DNA from 4 places in the Sphingobacterium anhuiense genome. Region 3 is predicted to be linked to each of the others. Evidence: riboswitches for the same ligand, from Rfam matches in the RefSeq annotation. Region 3 holds a riboswitch; each other region holds the start of a gene.
The links. Region 3 has a riboswitch for S-adenosylmethionine ahead of ACFS6I_RS08335 (O-acetylhomoserine aminocarboxypropyltransferase/cysteine synthase family protein). Riboswitches for the same ligand answer to the same signal wherever they lie in the genome.

Region 1 (4,003 bases), on a different contig from region 3:
GTAAACATCACCATAAATAACTGGAGGTTTTACACAACGTGAACCATATGACTGAACCCAACCGTTTTTAGTGAAGGCATAACCTGCTAATTGCTCTCCGAAGTACTCAACCATGTCATTACGTTCGAATTCACCATGAACTAATACATCGATATCCAATTGCTCTTGAAGACGGATTGTTCTTTCTGTCTCTTCTGCGATTTCTTTGTCGTATTGTTCTTGAGAAATTGCGCCTTTTTTCAAATCAGCTCTCCATTTACGAACATCTTTAGTTTGTGGGAATGAACCAATTGTCGTTGTTGGAAATGCTGGAAGATTAAATTTCGCTTGTTGTGCTTCTTTACGAGCTAAGAAAGTAGATGTACGTTTAGCATCATCATCAGTGATATTCGCTGTACGTTCTTTAACTTCAGGCTTGTGGATTAAAGAAGATGTACGACGGTCTTCCGCAGCAGCCTTATTGGCCTCGAAACGCTCAGCGGTTTTTGCATCGACTTCGCCTTCAGCTAAGATCGCTAAATCTTTTACCTCTGCTAATTTTTGCTTAGCAAATGCCAACCAATTTTTAACTTCTTTAGGCAATGACTCTTCATTATCTTCATTGTCTAAATCGAAAGGTACATGTAATAATGAACTCGAAGGTCCTACTAATACACGGTCTTTGCCTAAAGCATCAACAGCTTTTTTGATTTGTGCTAAAGATTTTACGTAATCATTTTTCCAAATGTTGCGACCTTCAACTACACCCAAGGAAAGTGTTAATGAAGCCGGAACTTTGGCTAATATAGTGTCGAGTTGGTTTTCACCTCTTACTAAATCAACATGAACTGCGTAAACTGGTAAGTTTAGAGCTGTTTCTTCGTTGTCACGTAAAGCCTCGAAATAAGTCGTTACAATAATTTTGATGTCTTGAGCAGTAGCAGCTAATTTAGTGAATACACGAGTGTATAGCGCACGTGTTGCATCATCAATATCTAAAGCTAAAAATGGCTCATCAATTTGTACATATTTTGCACCAGCGGTAGCCAATTTAGTTAAGATTTCTTCATATACTGGAACCAACTTATCGATTAAATCGATACGGTTGAAACCAGATTCTTTTTCTTTACCTAATAATAAGTATGAGATCGGGCCAATTAACACAGGCTTAGTTTCGATACCTAAAGATTTTGCTTCATTATATTCATTTAAGAATTTCTCTGAAGTCAATTTGAATTCTTGATTTTTCACGAATTCAGGTACGATGTAATGGTAGTTGGTATCAAACCATTTTGTCATTTCCATTGCGGTTACGTCAACGCCATCTTGTTGGAAACCACGCGCCATTGCAAAGTAAAGGTCCAAATTGTATCCTTTATCTTCGTTATTTAAAAGTGATTGGTATTGTGCAGGGATTGCACCTACAGTTAATGTCAAGTCTAAAACTTGGTCATAAAATGAAAAATCATTGGAAGGAATCAAATCGATGCCAGCATCTTTTTGAGTTTTCCAGTTGCCTTCACGGATTTTCAGTCCAGCCTGCAATAATTCTTGCGCGCTGATTTTTTTAGCCCAATATGCTTCATTGGCCTTTTTCAACTCGCGGAAGGCACCTACACGTGGGTAACCTAAGTTGTTCGTTAGTAACATAAATATAAAATTATTTTATTTGTTCAACCTTAACGAAGCAAGAAATTAGACGGATTTTTTTTTATTTGAAATAAAAAACGATCAAAAATTCTTGAATCTATTTACTAAATTTTTTGATTGCTTTTAGAGAGGAGGGCACAAGATATATTTTGTGTCTAGCTTATCATTCCCACTTTTTGATGGGGTAGAATGTAGCACCTTGTCAATCGACAGGTTGCTAAGGCTTCATTGGGTCTATTCCCTCTGCCTTTCTCTATAAGCGCTGTAAATATCGGAATTAGTTTTATAAAAACAAATATTTTGTAACTTTTATATAAAAATGACAATAAACTAAGGTTTAAAATTGGAAATTAGCAGACAAACCAATTTGTTTTCCATTGTAAAACGGTGTTGCCATCGTTAGGTAACTTGTTTTTTTTGATTGTAAGTGTTTATCAAATAATGGTAATAGCCAGTATGCAATTTTTGTTCCCATAATACCAATACCAGCTCCCATGGCGACGTCAGAAAACCAATGTTTATGATTATACATTCTCAGGTAACCTGTTCCCGCCGCAATTGTATAGCCTGCAATACCATACCAAATGGATTGATCTTTATATTCTTGCCATAGAATTTCTGCACCAGTAAAAGGTACAGCAGTATGTCCTGAAGGAAAAGATTCTTGATCTGCGCGATCAGGTCTCCAAGTAGGTGTCGTTTTTTTTATGGTATATACTGCTGATAAGGTGATTGCATGGGCAATCGAACTTACCACTAAGCGTTGTTTTAAATTGTGCTTACTTGGTATTCCGAGTAAGTCAAGCCCAAAGACAGCGGCAGAAGGAATGAAAACACTAACATTATCAAGTTTAAAAGTTTTGGACGGATCATTATTAATTGAATTGTTTATTTGTTGATCCTTATGTTTGAGGTATGGGTTATTTAATGAGATTACTCCGTAAGTCATTAAAGCCGCAGGAACTATTAATTGCTTATAATTTATTAGCTTAGCATTGGTTTCAAAATCTTGATTATCATTTTGTAAAGTATCTTTTTGCGCATAAAGCGATGTAGAAGAGCAAAAGATTGAAAGGATTAAAAAAAATGGAATTGATAGTTTCATTGTTGCAAGATAAACAAAAAGAGATGTTTTTAACATCTCTTTATTATTCTAGTAATTGTGTATTAGCTAACCAATAATTTATAGCCTTTTCCATGTACATTGACAATTTCAACTTTGGGATCATCTCGTAGGTATTTTCTCAATTTGCTTAAGAAAACGTCCATACTCCGGCCTGTAAAGTAATTGTCATCATGCCAAATTTTTAAAAGGGCTTCTTCTCGAGTCAGTACATCATTCTTTTTTAGACAAAGTAGACGTAATAATTCCGCTTCTTTCGTTGATAGTTTTTGTTGCACACCTTTATGCGCAATTTGTTGACTTGTATAATCGAAGAAGTACTCTCCAATCTCAAATTTATCGCTTACAACCTGATCATCTTTCTCTCTTACAACACGCTTAAGCAATGCATTTATGCGAAGGAGTAATTCTTCCACTCGAAATGGTTTTGTGATATAATCATCGCCACCAAGTTCAAATGCTTCTGTTTTATCTTCCATCATACCTTTTGCAGTAGCAAATATGATGGGGGTTGTTGTATTTATTTTCCTGATTTCTCGGCCTACTGTAAAGCCATCTTTCTTGGGCATCATGACGTCTAAAATGCAAAGATCATAACTGCTCTTGCGAAATTGATTGACAGCTTCTTCACCATCTGTACATAAGGTGACATCAAATTTCCCTTTAAGCTCTAAATAATCTTTTAATAAATCTCCTAAGTTTGGATCGTCTTCTGCTAATAATATCTTCTGCATATTCTTATGGTTTTGTTCGAATATTGATGATAATATACGAAATTAATATCGTTTTAAATTTAATTTTTTATGGGTAATAGGATGTCAAACTGCGTTCCCTTATCTTTATCGCTTTTTACTTGAATTTTACCATTCATTCTTTTAATAATATCATAAACATATGATAGTCCCAATCCAAAACCTTTTACGTTGTGGACATTTCCTGTAGGAATGCGATAAAATTGATCAAATATTTTTAATAGATGATCTTTTGCCATTCCAATCCCATTATCAATAATTGTAATTTGAATACTTTCTTTTGTATTTTTCGTTTTCACAATTATGTGTGGATTATCTTTACTGTATTTTATAGCATTATCTACCAAGTTGAAAAATACATTTGACAAATGAAGTTCATCTCCTACTACAATATCATTTTGTGCATCAAAGTGATGTTCAAATTTGCCACCTACTTTTTGTATTTGAAGTTGCATACTGTCTAGTACTGCTGAAAGCAGATCATTAATGTGAATAGGTG
Region 2 (4,003 bases), on a different contig from region 3:
ATCAAGGGATCCATAGGATTCCTCCAACATAAACAGTCCGGTATATTCCCAATATTTAACACTGTATAATGGGTTAGTGTCATCAAAGTCAATCTCCTTGCCTACCAATTTGGAAATATCGCTTTCCAGCTTCAAACTTATAAATTGACCAGAATTGGAGTGAGCAACATATGTATAATAGTTGTACTGGTCCGATCTGTCTGGATTAACAGTTGATTTAGTAGAAGATGAATACATAGAGAAAAAATTAAAAGCTGGTTTCACTGTCATTACATCAAGGATCAATGCTTCGCACGGTGCATATTTAATGGTGTGCAGATCTACTTTACCAGTCAATACTCGTTCTTGCTCATTGTTTTTATAAACTTTTCCACTAAAAGAAAAAGATAATCGACCGCCTGCTTTTTCATATTTAAAATCCGCGATTTGAAAAGATTTCTCTGGCTGAAGATGTGGAGCAAAATAGTTACCATCAGCTGAAGAATTTTGTTTGAAATACTGAACCTTGGCTAATGCTCCATTAGAAAGTAAAGTTAATTTCAATTGTGAATAAGTACCATCAGACTCCTTTACGCTCGTAATAAGATTGATCTGTCCACAATTGTCCAAATTATAGTCGTACTTCACTTTTCCTCTGACAGGATGATTATTGTCAGAAAACACGATACTCATGTTTGATAGGGGATTAATTTCTTCTGATTTCTTGCAACTAACAATAAGCAGTGGGCAAAAAAATAGCAATAAAAGCAGATATTTCTTCATTAAATCAATATTAGTTTCATTAAAATATTAAAACATTTATGTATAATGTATTTTACAATTTAAAAATAACCAAAAATTAATTCAATATCAAATTTAATTTTCCTAATGAAGAGATAATATATTAATAACACTGTAACTTACTAAAGGTTTATCCACCCCTTTTGATGGCTGGATCGTCAAGCATGCTTTTATGTCTCGTTCAGCCAATTCAGTTTTGATAAAAATAATATTGGCAGTAAATTTGAAATTACCTTGAAACGGCGAATAATAAAATGAAACAAAACAAATATGATGATCCTAGCTTCTTTGAAAGCTATGGAAAGATGCAACGTTCTATAGATGGTTTAAATGCTGCTGGAGAATGGCATGTTTTACAGAAAATGTTACCTGATTTCCAGAATAAGAAAGTGCTTGATCTAGGTTGCGGATATGGATGGCACTGCATTTATGCTAAGCAAAAAGGGGCTAAAAATGTAATTGGAATTGACTTATCTCAAAAAATGATTGATAAAGCAAAAGAGCTTTCCAAAAACCTTGAAATTGAATATAAAAAAATGGCCATCGAGGATATTAATTTTGACCATGAAGAATTTGATGTCGTTATTAGTTCACTTGCATTCCATTACCTAAAAGATTTGAGAAGTGTTTTTCTGAAAATAAATCAAATTCTTAAAAAAGGAGGAAGTTTTGTCTTTTCAATGGAACATCCCGCTTTTACTTCAAGAGCTGAACAAGATTGGTTTAAGGATGAAAATGGAAATCGTCTGCATTGGCCGATTGACAATTATCAGGAAGAAGGCCAAAGAAAAACTAAATTTCTTGGACACGAAGTAACTAAATACCATCGAAATCTAGAAACTATCATCAATACGGTTATTAAATCTAATTTTGATATTCAAGAAATATCGGAACCCAAACCTTCAGAGGAAGTTTTAAAAATTTATCCGGAAATGCAAGACGAGATGAGAAGGCCAATATTTATTATAATTTCCGCTATAAAGAAATAATAATCTGATCGACATCATTCATAAAATTCTCATCATGAATTAATTATTTTAAAATAAATTTTGAAACAAAATAAAATCTACTAACTTTGTAGAGTATTCAGAATTGCACGTTGCAATACCAACCGAGTTACATAACCGCGGTGGTAAATTAATATGGGTTTCGACCAAAAATATCTGGATACAGTTTATGGTTTAATCCTTTAAATTTTTAAATTGTATGTCAACACCAAATCTTTATCAACATTTACTGGAAAAATTCAGTTATTATTCAATCAACGAACTGATACAGCTCAACAATGATACGGTATCGGAAAAAGGTTGGGGTTCTTCCAAATCTACATTCCGCACTGCGCTCATAAGCACTTTTTCTAAAAGAGGGCTAGATCTTTCCAACATCATTTCTAGAGAAGATGGTTTTACTTCCGTAAAGTATGTCGCAGTAAGATTAGAGGAAAATACGCTTATCCCGATTCTCCAATAAGAGCAAAGACAGCTTTAAAATTGCGTATTCACTCAGCGCTAAAAAGGTTAAATAGCCCTTCCTTTTTGAGCACTGAGTGAAGCTTTTTTTATCCAGCTAATTATGTATAACTTTCAGTTACTAATATCAATGCTATGCCGCTTTATGCTTTTTTTTTAATGCGTTAAAATAGTATTTCATAATTTCACCAATTTCCTTCAATAGCTTAACACAAAGTGATATCGCATCATTCTGAACAATTCCTTCACCTTGTTTTCTTTCTCTAATACTTTATTTAATATGTTAAATGATCGTAGATTTTGTATCTTGCCTGTTCATATTCGTATTCTTTATGAAAAAAAAATCTTTAATAACGCTTTCCATTTTATTATGCGCTTCGGCATCAATAGCTCAGGAAAACAAAGAAACCAAAATGGTTCTTAATATGGAAAACACCGCAAAAGCACCATTAGATCCGCAGACACTTTGGAAATTAGGCCGTGTTTCTGGAGAAGGAATTTCAACAGATGGAAAAACTTTAGTATATGGTGTCTCTAATTATGCTATAGAAACAAACAGTTCGGAAAAAAACCTTTACACATTATCATTAGAAACAGGTAACACAGCTCCTCTAACAAGTGAAAAGGGCGGTGAGTCTGTCGTACAGATTACAGAAAATGGCGATATCATTTACTTGTTCAAAGGGCAACTTTGGAAAAAGAATAGATATAAAGGTGAAGCTATACAACTGACACATAGCGAAACTGATCTAGAAAATGTAAAGCTATCTCCAAATGGTCAATATATTTTATTTAGCAAAGCAGTTTTAATCAAAAAATATCACAGTACCGACAAATATCCTGATTTACCAAAATCTGACGCTTATGTTTTTGACAACCTTGACTACCGTCATTGGGACACGTTCAATAATGGAAAATTCAATCATCCATTTGTAGCCAGCTATAACAACGGTAAGATTGGCGAAGCAATTGATTTATTGCAGGATGAGCCTTTCTATAGTCCTCAAATGCCATTTGGCGGTTCTGAAGATTTTGAATGGACACCAGATAGTAAAGCTGTGCTATATGTCAGTAAAAAAAGGTTTGGAACAGAGTATGCCGTGAGTACAAATACGGATATCTACCGCTATGATCTTACTTCTAAGCAAACAACAAATCTGACTGAGGGTATGAATGGCTATGATACCAACCCGACTTACAGTCCAGATGGAACTAAGTTAACTTGGCTAAGTATGAAAAAAGATGGTTACGAAGCCGATAAAAATGATATCATTATTTTCGATAAAGCCTCATCTCAGCGTTTAAATCTAACTGCACATTGGGACGGCACAGTAAACTCTTTCATTTGGAGCAAGGACAATCGCAAGATTTATTTTGTAGCACCATCCAAAGGTACCGTACAACTTTTCGAACTGACTGTTCCTACTAATTTAAAAAACAAATCTTTAGCATCGATTAAACAAATCTCTGAAGGAAATTTTGATATCACAGGAATTGTGGGACAGGTAGCCAATCAGTTGATCGTAACATCAACAAAATTCACAAGAGCTACAGAGATTTACAAATATGACTTAACGAATAAAACGTTAACGGCATTGACGACTGTCAATGATAAAATGTATGCTCATATCAGTGATAATAAAATTGAATCCAGAATTACAAAAGCTTCTGATGGCCAAGATCTTTTTTCTTGGGTAATTTATCCGCCAGATTTTGATCCAACAAAAAAATACCCAACGATTTTATATTGCGAA
Region 3 (4,003 bases):
TTGTCAGCGTTCTTGATGACAAATTTTTTAATTTCTAAATTTAAGTTTTTAGTCTTGATAATGTCGTACAATCCTTGTCCTACAACCCCGAATCCAAACATTCCAATCGTTAATTTCTTACTCATAGTTTTTTTTACGCTTTTATATAATAGTGCTATCTGAAATTATTTAATTTTATCGAACGCCTGCTGTAAATCTGCTTTGATATCGTCAATATGTTCGATGCCGACAGATAGACGTAATAATCCTACAAATACACCTGCAGCTTTTTGAGCTTCTTCGCTCAGTTGTTGATGTGTAGTCGCCGCAGGGTGTATGATCAATGACTTCGTATCACCCACATTTGCGAGATGACTTATTAGCTCTAAGCTATCGATAAAAGCATCGGCTTTTGTCACGTCACCTTTTATTTGGAATGAGAGAACAGCACCATATCCATTTTTTAAATATTTTTGCGCATTTGCAAAGCTAGGAGAGCTTTTTAACCCTGGATAATTCACTTTTTCCACTTGCGGATGGGCTTCTAACCATTTCGCAATTTCTAATGTGTTGTCTACATGACGCTGAACACGAAGCGATAATGTTTCTAAGCCCTGGATCAATTGGAATGAATTGAAGGGTGAAATAGCTGGTCCAAAATCACGTAGTCCTTCAACACGTGCGCGGATTGCAAATTGAATGTTTCCAAATGGGCCATTAACGCCAAAAACATCTGAAAAAACTAATCCATGGTATCCTTCTGAAGGTTCAGAAAACTGTTTGAATTTACCATTTCCCCAGTTGTAAGTACCACCATCTACAATGACACCACCAATACTTGTACCGTGACCACCAATCCATTTTGTTGCAGACTCTACAACTACGGAAGCGCCGTGTTCAAGAGGTTTAAATAGATATCCACCAGCTCCAAAAGTATTGTCTACGATAAGTGGTAAGTCATGTTTTCTAGCGACAGCTGCTATCTTATCAAAATCTGGAATATCGTAACTTGGGTTTCCAATTGTTTCTAAGTATAAAGCTTTTGTGTTTTCATCGATTAGTGATTCAAACTCCTCGGCGGTTGTTTCTTTAGTAAAACGTACTTCAATACCAATTCTTTTAAATGCTACTTTAAATTGATTATATGTACCACCGTATACATTACTGCTGGAAACAAAATTTTCACCAGCTTCTACGATATTATTTAATGCTATGAATTGTGCCGCCTGTCCAGAAGCGACTGCTACAGCGGCGATACCACCTTCCAATGCAGCAATACGTTTCTCAAATACATCTGTTGTTGGATTCATCAGACGTGTATAGATGTTCCCAAATTGTTTTAATGCAAATAAGTTTGCTCCATGTTCTGCATTTTCAAATACGTATGAACTGGTTTGGTATATAGGTACTGCACGCGCTCCAGTTGTTGGATCGGCAACTTGACCAGCATGCACTTGAAGTGTTTCGAATTTTAAATTTTTATTTGTAGACATTGTAGTTATAATTAATTAGTTGAAGATTCGTTAATAAAAAATAGGGGTGAGATTATGCACATGGATATGTACTTGAAATCAATAAATTTTAAAAAAGATTGATTAACAAGAAAACGTAAACATGTGCAAAAGCATTCGCATCTGTTTTGATGGAATATTTGTATCTGTTACGTTGGTGCTAGAATTTACCTTCTTGTTTTGTTGTAATGTTATTATCATTTGTCGTTTCATTTATATCCTCCAAAGCAATATTACTTTGGACAGGAATTGGCACCTTTTCAAACGTATTTTGAAGGTTGCCAGTGGGTCATTGAGCCAGTCTCTCGCCACTTCTTTATAAATCAAGACCTGATTAAGAGGTGTTGATTAGATGTATTTCTATTTGAACTACGTTGCAAATATATGCCTTGCTTTTTACAAACCAAAATATTTTATGCTATTTCTTAGAAAATACTTCTAATTCTACTCGTAATTGATCGTAAGCTCTCACTATAATGTAAGTATTGGTAGTTGATGGGGCAGCATTTATTTATTCCGATATGTTTATACGTCGTGGATGAAATCCATATCAGTAATGAAAGCAATATAACTGAAGCATACGGTGTTAAACAGGCAACAGCAGAGCGATGATCCTGTGATCTTTTATTATAAAAAAGAAATAGGAACCTTGCGAGTTCCTATGCTTTCTTCTAATTACTTTGTATGAAACAATAATTCGCCTTTGCCAGTTGGAGCAAGTGGGTTTTATTTAATAATACGTTTAATTTTATTTGATTTTTTAATCAATTTGTGTAATTGAGTGTAATTTTCATCTTGGATGGCATCTTTTAAAGCCTGCAGCTGCTTGATGTTTTCCTCTAACACTTCTAGTACATTAACTCTGTTCTGTTTGAAAATAGGTGTCCACATATCCGGTGAGCTTTTTGCTAAGCGTACCGTTGATTCAAAACCAGATCCTGCCAATTCAAATATTCGACCCTGCGATTTCTCTTTCTCTAAAACAGTTAGCGCTAGAGCAAAAGAAGTCAGGTGAGAAATATGGGAAACATAGGCTGTGTGTGTATCATGCTCCTCTGCAGTCATAAATGACGTACGCATTTCCAGTTGTTCGGTAATGGAATCTGTTAATTCGAATGCATCTTCATCAGATTTAAATGCCTCAACGTAAACCATCATTTTATCTTTAAACAAATTTGGTAATGCTGCTTCGGGGCCTGAATATTCGGTACCAGCCATTGGATGGGCGGCAACATAGCGGCCACGATTAGGGTGTTCCGAAATTAACTGTAAAATATTAAGTTTGGTTGAGCCCATGTCAATGATGACTTGATCTTTTACGAGATCCAATAATTGGGGCGCTAATGTGATTATCGCATCAACTGGAGCTGTGAGAATGATCACTTTACATTTTTCTAAAGCTTCCTCTAATGTTGCCTTTTGATCAATGAAGCCTATTTGCAATGCTTTTGTTAGATTAGCATCACTTTTGTCAACACCAAAAACCTGATCACAGAATTTTTTTTCTTTTAGTTTCATGGCGACGGAGCCACCAATTAAACCGACGCCAATAATGGCTATATTCATCATGTTATTTCAATCTTAATTCGTTTGTTTTGCTTGTTCTATTCTAGCAATTGCTTCTTTTAATACTTCAACTGAGGCACATAAACTTATTCTAATATAGGTGTTTCCAGCACTTCCGAATATACCTCCGGGAGTAATAAAGACACGTGATAGATCTAACACCTCATCACTTAACGTGTAGCCTGATTCGTAATTATCTGGAATTTTGGCCCACACAAATAAACCGACCTGATTCTTTTTATATGTACAGCCCAACAGGTTCATGATTTCGAAAACCAACTGTCTTCTTTCGTGATAGATTGCATTTAAATCTTGATACCATGTTTGATCCAACTGCAATGCCTTGGCCGCTGCTAATTGAGCTGGTAAGAACATTCCCGAATCCATGTTGCTTTTAAAACGTAATACTTCATTGATCCGTGCCTCTGCGCCCACTAACATACCGATTCGCCATCCGGCCATATTGGAGGATTTGCTTAATGAATTAAGTTCCAAGGCAACATCCTTTGCACCTTCAATAGACATAATGCTTTTAGGGCTGTCTGTCAAGATAAAACTATAAGGATTGTCGTGGCAGATTAAAATATGGTTTGCCTTTGCAAAAGCAATCAACTCAAGATAAAATCCTTCGTTTGCACTCGAACCAGTTGGCATATGAGGGTAGTTGATCCACATTAATTTTACTTTTGATAAATCGTTTTCAGAAAGCTTTTTAAGATCAGGTAACCAATCTGTTTCTTCAGATAAATCATAGGTAATTGCCGTGGCTCCACTTAGCCGTACTGCTGCCGCATATGCTGGATATCCCGGATTTGGTATTAAAACCTCATCACCTTCTTGTAAGTAAGTCATGCAAATGTGAACAATACCTTCCTTAGAGCCTATTAAAGGTAAAATTTCTGTATTTGGATTGAATGTTGCCTGATAATAACGTTGATACCAATCTG
Region 4 (4,003 bases), on a different contig from region 3:
CCCAAGAAAGAAAATACGTTTTCAGGATCATTATTATTTAAGGAAGGGTTAGCATTAGCCCTTAGCAATACCATAGTGAAAGAGCTATATCCTAATAAAATAAAACAGGTTGCCAAAATCGCTGTATTCAAAATAACTTTTCCTTTTCTTATGGAGTAATATATGCCATAAATTAATGCCGATAAGATCATTATGACAAAAACGAATATGCCCGATCCAAATCCTAATCCAAGTGTATTGACAAAGAACAAATCAAACTTGGCAGCAAATTTAATAAGGTACTGGATTATTCCCCACAGAATAATGGCCAATATTCCTAGTCCAATAAACAATGCTTTACTAATTCCCCAAAACGTTGTACGCTCAGTTTTCTTAAAATAAATAATAAGCGCTATCGCTGGAATAACTAATAGATTCAATAAATGAACTCCTATTGAAAGTCCAATAATATAGGCGATGACAATAAGCCAACGATCTGCATGCGGTTTATTAGCACGTGCTTCCCATTTTAGAATTGCCCAGAATACGACTGCTGTACATAAGGATGACATCGCATAAACTTCAGATTCTACTGCTGAATACCAGAATGTATCGGAAAAACTGTAAGCTAAAGCTCCCACCATGCCTGATCCCATTATTTTAATTAGGTGATTTTTATCATTGGATTGATGATCAGATTGGATAATTTTTCTTGCTAATGCTGTTATGGTCCAAAACAAAAACATAACTGTCAAACCACTGCATATAGCAGAACCCACATTCATCCAAAATGCAATCTGAGCTAAATTTCCTAAAGCAAAATTTGAAAATATATTCTGCAACATTAGAAACAAAGGTGCTCCAGGCTGATGAACAATCTGAAGTTTATATGCTGATGCAATAAATTCACCAGTATCCCACCAGCTTGTTGTTCGCTCTGCTGTGATAATGAAAACGGATGTTGCTATGATGGCACATAGCCAACCTAACACGTTGTTTAATTTCTTATAATCCATGAATGATTCAGGTTTAATTGATTATTTGATAAATCAAATTAATTTTCAATTAAATATAATAAAAAGAGATTTCATTTGAGGGTGATTAACTTTTTTTAACAAAAATTGAAACGCATAAAAAAGCCTGCTATAATGGGATAGCAGGCCTTTTTATACGATATAAGTCTTAGAATAACTTTTCTACAATACTTTTAGTTGGTCCAGGATTACTCATGGTATAAAAATGTAAAACTGGCGCACCAAAGTCAATTAATTCTTTACATTGTTGTACCAACCACTCTTCTCCGACTTGTCTCACGTCTGCATTATTTTTACATCCGGATACTGCTTCACTCAATTCCTCTGGAATATCCAAGTGAAAAATTTTCGGAAGCGTAATCAGTTGTTTTTTTGTTGTCAATGGTTTTAAACCTGGTATAATTGGAATATGAATATCATTTTCCCTGCACTTATTGACAAACTCTTTATATTTTTCAACATTAAAGAACATTTGTGTAACAATAAACTCAGCCCCCATCTCAACCTTCTTTTTTAACCATTTAAAATCGGTATTAAAATTTGGCGCTTCGAAATGTTTTTCAGGATATCCTGCAACGCCAATACAAAAGTTGGTCTTTTCTGAAATCGCAATATCCTCATGTAAGTACTGTCCTTGGTTCATATCGGCAACCTGCTGTAAAAGATCTGTTGCAAATGCATGACCACCTTCTGTTGGTATGAAATCAGGATCGCCTTTTCTTGCATCACCTCTCAATACGAGCACATTGTCAATACCCAAGAAGTTCAAATCTATCAAAGCATTTTCGGTTTCCTCTTTTGTGAAACCACCACAGATAAGATGAGGTACAGCATCCACTTTATACTTATTCATAATAGCGGCACAAATTGCAACAGTCCCTGGACGTTTACGATAAGCCACACGTTCTAATAAACCGCTCTCGTGCTTCTTATACATGTAGTCTTCTCTATGATAAGTCACATCGATAAAGGGAGGCTTGAATTCCATAAGTGCATCCATTGTTTTAAAAATACTTTGGATACCTTGCCCCTTAGCTGGTGGCAACAGTTCAAAAGAAAACAAAGTTTTTCCTTTGGCATTACTGATATGATCAACGATTTTCATTAATATTTTTTAAAGTGATTTTGGTTGGCTTACATCGAAATGCACAAGTGGACTTGTTTCAACTTATCTTTCCCAGCTCTGAGTTGGGGTAGAATGTAGCACCTTATAAAATAACAGGTTGCTAAGGCTTCATTGGGTCTATTCCCTCGGCCTTTCTCTATAAGCATCGGCTAATATCGGCAATAGAAATTTATAATCAAAATAATATTAAGGTCATGCCTAAAATAATGCCCCAATAAAACGTTTATTAAAATGGATTTCTTTAAATAAAAAAGGAGTTACTGCATATAACTACAGTAACTCCTTTTTATTAATCTGTATATCGTGAAGACTTTAAATCTCCTTATATAGCTCAACCAAACCATCTGGTAAATCAACCTCTAAAACTTTATCCTCTGAATCAATTCCTAGCATAAGATCGTCATTTAATGGGAACATCAATTCTTTTCCATTAAAGTCTACTGTTGCTATAAATTGCTGAGGCATTTCCTGTACATGTTTAATCTCTCCTAATTCTCCATGAACTTCATCAATCACCAAGTATCCAATTAAATCCGTATACCTAAAATCATCAGGATCACGCTCTGGCATTTTATCATTTGGAAGGTATATTTTCTTACGCACTAAAGGTTGTGCTTTATCAATATGATCGACATCTTCTAAATTTAAATAGGCTGTACTATTTGATTGGTATTTGATATTGTCGACAAAGTAAGGCACTAATTTTTTATTCACTTCAGCAAATAAAACATCAAAGTCTAAATCTTGATAATCTTCAAATTCAAAAAAAAGCTGAAGCTCACCTTTTAATCCACGTGTTTTGCTAATATAACCGATGTAAAAACTTTCTTCTATGGTCATGTTCTAATTTGAAAGTGCAAATTTAAAAATATAAATATATAAATACAGTACTTCGTAGGTATAGCAACTACATTCTTAAAAAAAAGCCGGATCAAAATTGAACCGGCTTTCTTGATACTGTATGAAAGAAAAATTAACCTTCAGTTTCTTCTGCAGCAGGAGCTTCAGTTTCTTCAGCAGGAGTTTCTTCTACAACTGGCGCATTTTTAGCGGCAATAGCAGCAGCTTTTTCTTCTTTTTTCTTAGCTTCAGCAGCTAATGCAATTTTCTTAGCTTCAGCTTTAGTAGTTGCTAAACCGTCTTTTTTACCAGCAGTTCTTGCATCATTAGCTTCAGTCCAAGCTACAAATTTAGCTTCAGCAGCAGCTTCATCAAATGCACCTTTTTTAACACCGCCTAATAAGTGTTTTTTGTATAAAACACCTTTATCCGAAAGGATAGTACGAGCTGTGTCAGTAGGTTGTGCACCATTATTCATCCAATCCAAAGCTTTGTCAAAATCCAAAACGATAGTCGCTGGATTTGTGTTTGGGTTATAAGAACCAATACGTTCGATGAATTTACCATCACGTGGAGCACGTGCATCTGCTACTACTAGGTGGTAAAAAGGACGTCCTTTTTTACCATGTCTTTGCAATCTGATTTTAGTTGCCATGTTTTTGTGTTATTTATGTATTCAACATATCCCCCGTGCTACATGCAAGAGGGGACGCAAAGATACAAAGGATTATTGGAAGTTAAAAACTAAAAATAGAAGTCAACTTCCACAGAATAAGAATGATGACAAATAAGCGTCATTATATACCATTATGGCCAAATTATTTCATGCACACCGTCTTAGTCTTACAACGAAACAAATCATAGATGCCATCTGGATGATACAAATTTATATAGGGAATTAATTTGTAATTTTGCCTTATTTCTAAAGGTTCCGTACACATTAGCAATTTTGTCTATTCAAATTAATAAGCGTATTTTCATCCTTCCAAATCAAATTGAATTCATGTCATCGATAGCGCCATTA

Region 1: linked by a shared signal. The riboswitch ahead of metE (5-methyltetrahydropteroyltriglutamate--homocysteine S-methyltransferase) and the one ahead of ACFS6I_RS08335 (O-acetylhomoserine aminocarboxypropyltransferase/cysteine synthase family protein) in region 3 are both predicted to bind S-adenosylmethionine.
Region 2: linked by a shared signal. The riboswitch ahead of ACFS6I_RS24205 (hypothetical protein) and the one ahead of ACFS6I_RS08335 (O-acetylhomoserine aminocarboxypropyltransferase/cysteine synthase family protein) in region 3 are both predicted to bind S-adenosylmethionine.
Region 4: linked by a shared signal. The riboswitch ahead of metF (methylenetetrahydrofolate reductase [NAD(P)H]) and the one ahead of ACFS6I_RS08335 (O-acetylhomoserine aminocarboxypropyltransferase/cysteine synthase family protein) in region 3 are both predicted to bind S-adenosylmethionine.

Annotation. Positions count from the first base shown of each region.
Region 1 covers NZ_JBHUPE010000002.1:53,692-57,694, reverse strand. The annotation lists gene metE (5-methyltetrahydropteroyltriglutamate--homocysteine S-methyltransferase) at 1-1,629, opposite strand, end outside; SAM riboswitch class I at 1,787-1,891, opposite strand; gene ACFS6I_RS03465 (phosphatase PAP2 family protein) at 1,967-2,734, opposite strand; gene ACFS6I_RS03460 (response regulator transcription factor) at 2,797-3,486, opposite strand; gene ACFS6I_RS03455 (sensor histidine kinase) at 3,546-4,003, opposite strand, start outside.
Region 2 covers NZ_JBHUPE010000020.1:224,697-228,699, forward strand. The annotation lists gene ACFS6I_RS24195 (hypothetical protein) at 1-672, opposite strand, end outside; gene ACFS6I_RS24200 (class I SAM-dependent methyltransferase) at 1,035-1,769, shown strand; SAM-I-IV-variant riboswitch at 1,858-1,951, shown strand; gene ACFS6I_RS24205 (hypothetical protein) at 1,987-2,250, shown strand; gene ACFS6I_RS24210 (S9 family peptidase) at 2,582-4,003, shown strand, end outside.
Region 3 covers NZ_JBHUPE010000004.1:637,418-641,420, forward strand. The annotation lists gene ACFS6I_RS08330 (homoserine dehydrogenase) at 1-125, opposite strand, end outside; gene ACFS6I_RS08335 (O-acetylhomoserine aminocarboxypropyltransferase/cysteine synthase family protein) at 165-1,472, opposite strand; SAM riboswitch class I at 1,701-1,815, opposite strand; gene ACFS6I_RS08340 (prephenate dehydrogenase) at 2,217-3,059, opposite strand; gene ACFS6I_RS08345 (pyridoxal phosphate-dependent aminotransferase) at 3,072-4,003, opposite strand, start outside.
Region 4 covers NZ_JBHUPE010000011.1:166,557-170,559, forward strand. The annotation lists gene ACFS6I_RS20700 (glycosyltransferase family 117 protein) at 1-995, opposite strand, end outside; gene metF (methylenetetrahydrofolate reductase [NAD(P)H]) at 1,162-2,118, opposite strand; SAM riboswitch class I at 2,179-2,284, opposite strand; gene rimM (ribosome maturation factor RimM) at 2,452-2,979, opposite strand; gene ACFS6I_RS20715 (30S ribosomal protein S16) at 3,113-3,634, opposite strand; gene ACFS6I_RS20720 (UvrD-helicase domain-containing protein) at 3,983-4,003, shown strand, end outside.